Xanthobacter dioxanivorans: one gene and its partner. The protein of the gene in region 1 interacts with the protein of each later gene in a pairwise test. Links are inferred from orthologs where the notes say so. Each region holds a gene or a part of one and is shown on either strand. Other genes may lie near its edges.

What was found. Proteins that work in one complex are often made in the same cells at the same time.
Region 2: the proteins of uvrA (region 1) and uvrB interact in binary tests that used the Escherichia coli proteins (3 or more experiments, as listed by UniProt). The link is inferred for Xanthobacter dioxanivorans from one-to-one orthologs.

What each region holds. Positions count from the first base shown.
Region 1 is NZ_CP063362.1:4,036,953-4,041,399, reverse strand. The notes cover bases 98-3,692. They hold uvrA (excinuclease ABC subunit UvrA), read left to right. Parts: upstream 98-420; coding sequence 421-3,492; downstream 3,493-3,692. Other genes in these bases: EZH22_RS18830 (hypothetical protein), read left to right, coding at 98-386. Outside these bases: more of EZH22_RS18830, read left to right, coding at 60-97; EZH22_RS18820 (FkbM family methyltransferase), read right to left, coding at 3,796-4,447. UniProt on the Escherichia coli protein: The UvrABC repair system catalyzes the recognition and processing of DNA lesions. UvrA is an ATPase and a DNA-binding protein. A damage recognition complex composed of 2 UvrA and 2 UvrB subunits scans DNA for abnormalities.
Region 2 is NZ_CP063362.1:3,168,707-3,172,907, reverse strand. What follows is about bases 769-3,874. They hold uvrB (excinuclease ABC subunit UvrB), read left to right. Parts: upstream 769-1,075; coding sequence 1,076-3,673; downstream 3,674-3,874. Other genes in these bases: EZH22_RS14785 (hypothetical protein), read right to left, coding at 3,729-3,874; EZH22_RS14795 (hypothetical protein), read left to right, coding at 769-1,030. Also shown: EZH22_RS14800 (DMT family protein), read right to left, coding at 1-120; more of EZH22_RS14795, read left to right, coding at 353-768; more of EZH22_RS14785, read right to left, coding at 3,875-4,073. UniProt on the Escherichia coli protein: The UvrABC repair system catalyzes the recognition and processing of DNA lesions. A damage recognition complex composed of 2 UvrA and 2 UvrB subunits scans DNA for abnormalities.

The sequences.
Region 1 (4,447 bases):
CCTGAGACTGCCGGCCGGGGCCCCCGGCCCTACCCTGCCCCCGTCGCGGGTGACCCGCCATGTTCCTGTTGTGTTCTTATCCGTTCGCGATTTCGGGCGCAAGCGGCATGTGCGGCCATGCCGCCGATGCTCGTGGACTGCTGCGCCGGATTTTTGACTCGCGGCCCCCGTTGGTTCCTGATATGTTCTCTACCGCATTGCACACGGACGACTACATTTGGGCCATGATGATGAGCGAATTTGATCCGCCGGGAGTGGAGGCGAAGCTCGACGACACGCCCGGATGGGACATGATTGCTCGGCCCCGCTTGCAGTCCTCGCCGCCACGTTTGCCCCCGTCGCCGGTTCGCTCAGCCCTGCTGAAGGCGGCCTTCCTTCTGCCCTGACCCTTTTCGCGCCTGACGGCGCAAGCGGAGATCCATGTCCGATCGCGCTCTCCCTTCGCGGGCGGCTTCCGCCCCAGAACCTGCCCGCCGCGACGCCCGCACGCTCTCGGTGCGCGGCGCGCGCGAGCACAATCTGAAGAACGTGGATCTCGAGATCCCGCGCGACAGCCTCGTGGTGTTCACCGGGCTGTCGGGCTCGGGCAAGAGCTCGCTCGCCTTCGACACCATCTACGCGGAGGGCCAGCGGCGCTACGTGGAAAGCCTGTCGGCCTATGCCCGCCAGTTCCTGGAGATGATGCAGAAGCCGGACGTGGACCAGATCGACGGCCTGTCTCCCGCCATCTCCATCGAGCAGAAGACCACCTCGAAGAACCCCCGCTCCACGGTGGGCACGGTCACCGAGATCTACGACTACATGCGCCTGCTCTGGGCGCGCACGGGCGTGCCCTATTCGCCCGCCACCGGCCTGCCCATCGAGAGCCAGACCGTCTCCCAGATGGTGGACCGGACGCTGGCCCTGCCCGAGGGCACGCGGCTCTACATCCTCGCGCCGGTGGTGCGCGGGCGGAAGGGCGAGTACCGCAAGGAGCTCGCCGAATGGATGAAGAAGGGCTTCCAGCGGGTGAAGGTGGACGGCGCCTTCCACGAGATCGCCGAGGCCCCGGCTCTGGACAAGAAGTTCAAGCACGACATCGACGTGGTGGTGGACCGCATCGTGGTGCGCGCCGACCTTGCCGCCCGCCTCGCCGACAGCTTCGAGACCGCCCTGGGGCTTGCCGACGGCATCGCCGTGGCCGAGTTCGCCGACGAGAAGGACGAGGCCGGCGCCCCCCGGCGCATCCTGTTCTCGGAGAAGTTCGCCTGCCCGGTCTCCGGCTTCACCATCTCCGAGATCGAGCCGCGCCTGTTCTCCTTCAACAATCCGTTCGGCGCCTGCCCGGCCTGCGACGGCCTGGGCGTGGAGCAGACCATCGATCCGGACCTGGTGGTGCCGGACAAGGCCCGCTCGCTGAAGCAGGGCGCCATCGCCCCGTGGGCGAAGTCCACCTCGCCCTATTACGGCCAGACGCTGGATGCCCTGGCCAGGCATTACAAGTTCAAGCTCAACGTACCCTTCGCCGATCTGCCGGAGAAAGCCAGGGACGTGCTGCTCTTCGGCTCGGGCGACGAGAAGGTCACCTTCGCCTACGACGACGGCATGCGCGCCTACGAGACATCAAAGACGTTCGAGGGCGTGGTGCGCAACCTCGACCGACGCTGGAAGGAGACGGACAGCGACTGGGCGCGGGAGGAGATCTCGAAATATTTCTCCACGGTGCCATGCAAGGTCTGCTCGGGCTATCGCCTGAAGCCGGAGGCGCGCGCGGTGAAGATCGCCGGCAAGCATATCGGCGAGGTGGGCGAGCTCTCGGTAAAGGCGGCCGCCGGCTGGTTCGAGACGCTGCCGGGCGCGCTCACCGAAAAGCAGAACGAGATCGCCGGGCGGATCCTCAAGGAGATCCGCGAGCGCCTCCAGTTCCTGCTCGACGTGGGTCTCGAGTATCTCACCCTGGCCCGGGCCTCCGGCACCCTGTCCGGCGGCGAGAGCCAGCGCATCCGCCTCGCCTCGCAGATCGGCTCGGGGCTCACCGGCGTGCTCTACGTGCTGGACGAGCCGTCCATCGGCCTGCACCAGCGCGACAATGCCCGTCTGCTGGAGACGCTGAAGCATCTGCGCGACCTCGGCAACACGGTGATCGTGGTGGAACACGACGAGGACGCCATTCTCGCCGCCGATTATGTGGTGGACGTGGGCCCCGGCGCCGGCATCCATGGCGGGTGCATCGTGGCCCAGGGCACGCCGGCCGAGATCCTCGCCGATCCCAATTCGCTCACCGGCCGCTATCTCACCGGGGCGCTCTCGGTGGGCGTGCCGGCGCGGCGCAAGCCCAATCCCAAGCGCACGCTGAAGCTCTCCGGCGCGCGCGGCAACAACCTGAAGAACGTCACCGCCGAGATCCCGCTCGGCCTGTTCACCTGCATCACCGGCGTGTCGGGCGGCGGCAAGTCCACGCTGCTCATCGACACCCTCTACAAGGCGGTGGCGCGGCGCCTCAACGGCGCCTCCGAGGCGCCGGCCCCGTTCGACAAGCTGGAGGGGCTGGAGCACCTCGACAAGGTCATCGACATCGACCAGTCGCCCATCGGCCGCACGCCACGCTCCAATCCCGCCACCTATACCGGGGCCTTCACCCCCATCCGCGAATGGTTCGCCGGCCTGCCGGAGGCCAAGGCGCGCGGCTACGGCGCCGGTCGCTTCTCGTTCAACGTGAAGGGCGGGCGCTGCGAGGCCTGCCAGGGCGACGGCGTCATCAAGATCGAGATGCACTTCCTGCCGGACGTCTACGTCACCTGCGACGTGTGCAAGGGCAAGCGCTACAATCGCGAGACGCTGGAGGTCACCTTTAAGAACAAGTCCATCGCCGACGTGCTGGACATGACGGTGGAAGAGGGCGCGCAGTTCTTCAAGGCGGTGCCGTCCGTGCGCGAGAAGCTGGAGACGCTGCACCGCGTGGGCCTCGACTACATCAAGGTGGGCCAGCAGGCGACCACGCTCTCCGGCGGCGAGGCGCAGCGGGTGAAGCTCTCCAAGGAGCTGTCGAAGCGCGCCACGGGGCGCACCCTCTATATCCTCGACGAGCCCACCACGGGCCTGCACTTCCACGACGTGAAGAAGCTGCTCGAAGTGCTGCATGAACTGGTGGAGCAGGGCAATTCGGTGGTGGTGATCGAGCACAATCTCGAAGTCATCAAGACCGCCGACTGGATCCTGGACCTCGGCCCCGAGGGCGGGGATGGGGGCGGCGAGATCGTGGTGGCCGGCACGCCGGAGACCGTGGCGCAGCATCCGCGCTCCCACACCGGCCACTTCCTCGCCGAGGTGCTGGCGCGCCGCCCCATGGCGGGGCCACGCGATCGGGCCACGGGTGCCGCGCAGGTGCGTGGAGCCGCGCGGAGCCGGACGCCACCGGACGTTGCGGAAGAACCGGCGAGCCTGCTTGCGGAAACGCCCGCCGAGAGCGCCAGGCCGGTCCGCGGACGGCGGCGACGCCAGGCCGCTGAATAGGGGCGACCCTCACGCCAGGCTGCCGAACAGGCGGCACCACCACGCCAGGCGGAAGGCGGACGGTTCGGGCGGACGGGCTCGCCAGCCCTGATGGACGCCGCCGGATAGAGGCGGCGGGCATCCTCTGACGGGCATCGTCATCCGGGCATCGCCTCTCGCGTGACCGGGGCGCAGCCGGGCGCGTGCCGCGCAAGGATGCGGACGCGGCAAGCACGCGGCTCCCGGGCAGTGGGGCGACAGAGCGTGTGGCGACAGGATCGAGAGGCAGGCCAGCCTGCGGAGAGCGAGGCGATGGCGTGTGGGTCAGCGGCGGATGCGCCGCAGCATCCGTCCGATTCCGTAGGTCCATGCGAGCTGCAGCCGGCCGTCCAGGCCGAGCGGGAAGCGTTCTTCCCGAGGCACGAACCAGGCATTGTGCCCGGTGCGGCGCACCAGCCGGTAGCCGCCACGCCTCAGCAGGCTCGTTGTCTCCCCGAAGCGCGTCAGGTCGTCCACCAGGATGAGCTTCGGTCGATAGCGGGACAGGTCCAGCCCGCGCAGCACGTCCGGCTCGGCCCCTTCGACGTCCACCGACAGGTAATCCAGCCGTTCGATGCCGGCGTCTTCCAGCACGCAATCCAGCGTGGACGCAGGCACGTCGATCACCAGCTCATCCGTCACCTTCCGGGGATCGAAGCGCACGGTGCTGTTGCCGCGGCGCTCCAGCAGCGCGATGTGCCCCGCCGCCGCTTGCTGCGGCGCCACGCAGGCACATTGCCGCACCTGCGCCCGGCGGCTTCTGCGCAGATTGTCCGCAAGGTCCGGCAGCGGCTCGATCAGCAGCCCATCCCAGCCACCCAACTCCAGGTGGTAGGTCTGGCTCTGGTAAACCGGATCGTAAGCGCCCACTTCGACGAAATAACCGACTTTGCCGGCAAAAAAACTGGCGACGAGGCTTTGTTCTTCATGCCCGGAC
Region 2 (4,201 bases), 870 kb from region 1 along the record:
CAGTGGTGACGACTTGTGCTTGAGGTGGCCGTACCAGGCGAACGTCATGAAGACGTTCGAGGCGACCAGCATGACGATGGGCAGGATCTGCGGTGGCAGGAGAGACGTCAGGGAGGGCATGGGGCAGCTTCAGGACGATTAACCGGCCTGCATGATGGACCATCAGGGTCGTTGCGACCATGCGGGCCGTCCCTGTTGCTTCTCCCATGCACGCGTTTCCCCGGCGGCGTCCGTGCGGCGATCGCCACTCATGGATGCAAATTTATCACACACAATCAAAGAGGGAGATGAGCCCCCGTCTCGCGTTGACCGTGCGCGCGAATCTGTCACAACTAAAAGTTGAAATCATTGATTGGGGGCAATCATGAATAAATATCCTTTGATGGCGGCTCTTGGACTCGGCTTCGGCCTCGCCGGGTGCGCCGGCGGCGTTCCCTTCGGTGCCCGCGCCGTCTCCCCTCCGGAAACCGGAATTCGGGCCGCCTATCTCTACACGTCCTACGATCGGGCGGGATCGAACGGTCAGGGACCGGTGTCGATCGCGCTCTTGTGCGACATGCCGGCGAGCCTCTTGAAGGGCATTTCGTATCAGGATGAAAGCACCGTCGCCGACATCGACCTGCTCTCGACGTTTTCGGTCAGCGGCGGCGTATCGGGCCTCAAATTGTCGGTGGTGTCGGCGGAATTGCAGGGCTCCCTTTCGGACTATTACGAACTCAAATTGACCCGGGTCGTGAAGCGCTATGTATCTCAGGAACAGGCCAACGCCGTCTTCAGCCAGCTCGTGTCCCGGCGGGGCTGCGCCGCAGCCTATATGAGCGAACGCTCCGCCCGCGCGGTCTACCAGATCCGCGCGGTTTACCTGGGAGACGTGCATTTCGGGGTGAAGCGGGACGCGGGCTTCTCCGCCGACCTTGCGATCAAGCTGAAAGCCCTGGAGCCGAAGATCAAGGCTCAGCTCAAGCGCGCCTACAACCTCTCGTTTGACGGCAAGCAGATGGTCGGCGCCGTGGAAACGATCCCGCGGTAGGTGCACGGCGTTGCGAGCCGGGGTGGCGCGGCCCATATTCCCCCCATGGCCAAAGCATCCCGTCCCGGCAAGCTCGGAGAGCGCTCCCAGCGTCACTTCGAGCCGGCGCCCCAGCAGGCGCTTGATCCCGCGCTCGCCCAGTCCCTCGGGCTCGAGCCGGGAGCGCTCTCGCTCGATTTCGAATCGGCGGGAGCATCCGCCACCGTGCAGGCGCTCTCGCGGCTGATCGAGGAGGGACGGCCCGAGGTCAACGGCCAGACCTGGATGCCCCATCGCCCGCCCCGCCCGGAAAAGTCCGAGGGCGGCGTCCACTTCACCATGAAGAGCGACTTCGAGCCCGCCGGCGACCAGCCCCAGGCCATCGCCGAGCTGTGCGCGCAGGCTGAGGCCGGCGAGCGCGACCAGGTGCTGCTCGGCGTCACCGGCTCGGGCAAGACCTTCACCATGGCCAAGGTGATCGAGCAGCTCCAGCGCCCGGCCATCGTGCTCGCCCCCAACAAGACGCTGGCGGCGCAGCTCTACGGCGAGTTCAAGAGCTTTTTCCCCGACAATGCGGTGGAATATTTCGTCTCCTACTACGACTACTACCAGCCGGAAGCCTACGTTCCGCGCACCGATACCTATATCGAGAAGGAATCTTCCATCAACGAGCAGATCGACCGCATGCGCCATGCGGCCACCCGCTCGCTGCTGGAGCGCGACGACGTGATCATCGTCGCCTCGGTGTCGTGCATCTACGGCATCGGCTCGGTCGAGACCTATTCGGCCATGACCTTCGACATCAAGGTGGGCGAGCGCATCGACCAGCGCGCCCTCCTCGCCGACCTCGTGGCCCTGCAATACAAGCGCATTCAGTCCGATTTCGCCCGCGGCACCTTCCGGGTGCGCGGCGACAGCGTGGAGATCTTCCCCGCCCACTACGAGGACCGCGCCTGGCGCGTCTCCCTGTTCGGCGACGAGGTGGAGAGCATCGCCGAGTTCGATCCACTCACCGGGCACAAGAGCGGCGACATGAAGAGCGTGCGCGTCTACGCCGCCTCCCACTATGTCACCCCGCGCCCGACGCTGATCCAGGCCATTTCCGGCATCAAGGCCGAGCTGAAAATGCGCCTCGACGAGCTCTACAAGATGGGCCGCCTGCTGGAAGCCCAGCGGCTGGAGCAGCGCACCCGCTACGACCTGGAGATGATGGAGGCGACGGGCAGCTGCGCCGGCATCGAGAACTATTCCCGCTGGCTCACCGGCAGGAAGCCCGGCGAGCCGCCGCCCACCCTGTTCGAGTACGTGCCGGACAACGCCCTCGTCTTCATCGACGAGAGCCACGTCACCATCCCGCAGATCGGCGCCATGTATCGCGGCGACTTCCGCCGCAAGGCGACGCTGGCCGAATACGGCTTCCGCCTGCCCAGCTGCATGGACAACCGGCCGCTGCGCTTCGAGGAATGGGAGGCCATGCGGCCGCAGACCGTGCACGTCTCCGCCACCCCCGGCACCTGGGAGATGGAGAAGACCGGTGGCGTGTTCGTGGAGCAGGTCATCCGTCCCACCGGCCTCATCGACCCGCCGGTGGAGGTGCGCCCGGCGCGTACCCAGGTGGACGACCTCCTCGGCGAGGTCCGCGCCGTGGCGGCCAAGGGCTACCGCACGCTGGTCACGGTGCTCACCAAGCGCATGGCCGAGGACCTCACCGAATACCTGCACGAGAACGGCATCCGCGTGCGCTACATGCATTCGGACATCGACACCATCGAGCGCATCGAGATCATCCGCGACCTGCGCCTCGGGGCGTTCGACGTGCTCATCGGCATCAACCTGCTGCGCGAGGGCCTCGACATCCCCGAATGCGGGCTGGTGGCCATCCTCGACGCGGACAAGGAAGGCTTCCTGCGCTCCGAGACCTCGCTGGTGCAGACCATCGGCCGCGCCGCCCGCAACGTGGACGGGCGGGTGATCCTCTATGCCGACCGCGTCACCGGCTCCATGGAGCGGGCCATGGCGGAGACCTCCCGCCGGCGCGAGAAGCAGGTGGCCTACAATACCGAGCACGGCATCACGCCGGAGAGCGTGAAGAAGGCCATCGGCGACATCCTCAACTCGGTCTACGAGCGCGACCACGTGCAGGTGGATGCGGGCCTTGCCGAGGACGGCGCGGCCTTCGGGCACAATCTCAAGGCGGTCATGGCGGACCTGGAGAAGCGCATGCGCGCCGCCGCCGCCGACCTCGACTTCGAGACCGCCGCGCGCCTGCGCGACGAGATCCGCCGGCTGGAGGCCACCGAGCTTGCGGTGGCGGACGATCCCCTCGCCCGGCAGGAAGCGGTGGACGACAAGACCGGGGGCTACAGGGGCGCCCGCAAATACGGCAAGGCAGCCAACCTGCCGCCGAAGGAAGGCGCCGCCGCCCTGTTGCCGCGCGGCCGCGGCGGGGCCAAGGGCAAGTCCCGCGGCTCCGAGCCGGAGGGCATGGGCGAGGCGCAGGCGCCCTATGCGCCGCCCGAGACACGCGCCCACAAGCCCTCCCTCGACGACATGGGCCCCGGCTCCGACCGCGTCGTCCCGCTCGCGGAGGACAGCTTCCGCCCGGGTCCCCGGCCGGATCCCGGAACCAAGGGCTACCGGAAAGGCGGCCGCCGCTCGAAGTGAGGCAGCGGCGTGCGGCGCCTTGTTTCATCGAGGCGGTGAAATCAGCAGCGACCGATCAAAGAGGGCGGCGAGGCGGTGACACCGCTTCGCCGCCGGCGGCCCTTTCCATCCGGCCCACCACCAGTTCGTCGATCTCCAGGCGGACGATGCGTGCCCGTCCGATGCGCAGGCGGCCGATGGCGAGCGCGCCGATCGCCAGGGCGCCGACCGTCAGCGCCCCAACCACCAATGCGCCGACAGCCACCGCTCCGACGGCACCGGCACCGGCCGAGCCGGCGCCGAGCGCTCCCTTGCGCAGGACGACGTGGCGACGCCGTTGCGCCAGCCCGCCTCTTGCGGCCGGCGCGCCTTCGGCCGCGGTTCCGGAAGCATGGGCGCGAGGCTGCGGCTGTCCTGTCATGGCGACGGTCCTCATCTCGGTTGGCAAGGCGTGCCTGGGCGCTCGCGTCCTCCTGCCCATCCTCTCCGCCTGCGGCCGGGCGGGAAAACGCGTGGTGAAGCTTAGCCCCGCGCGCACCGGGCGGAACA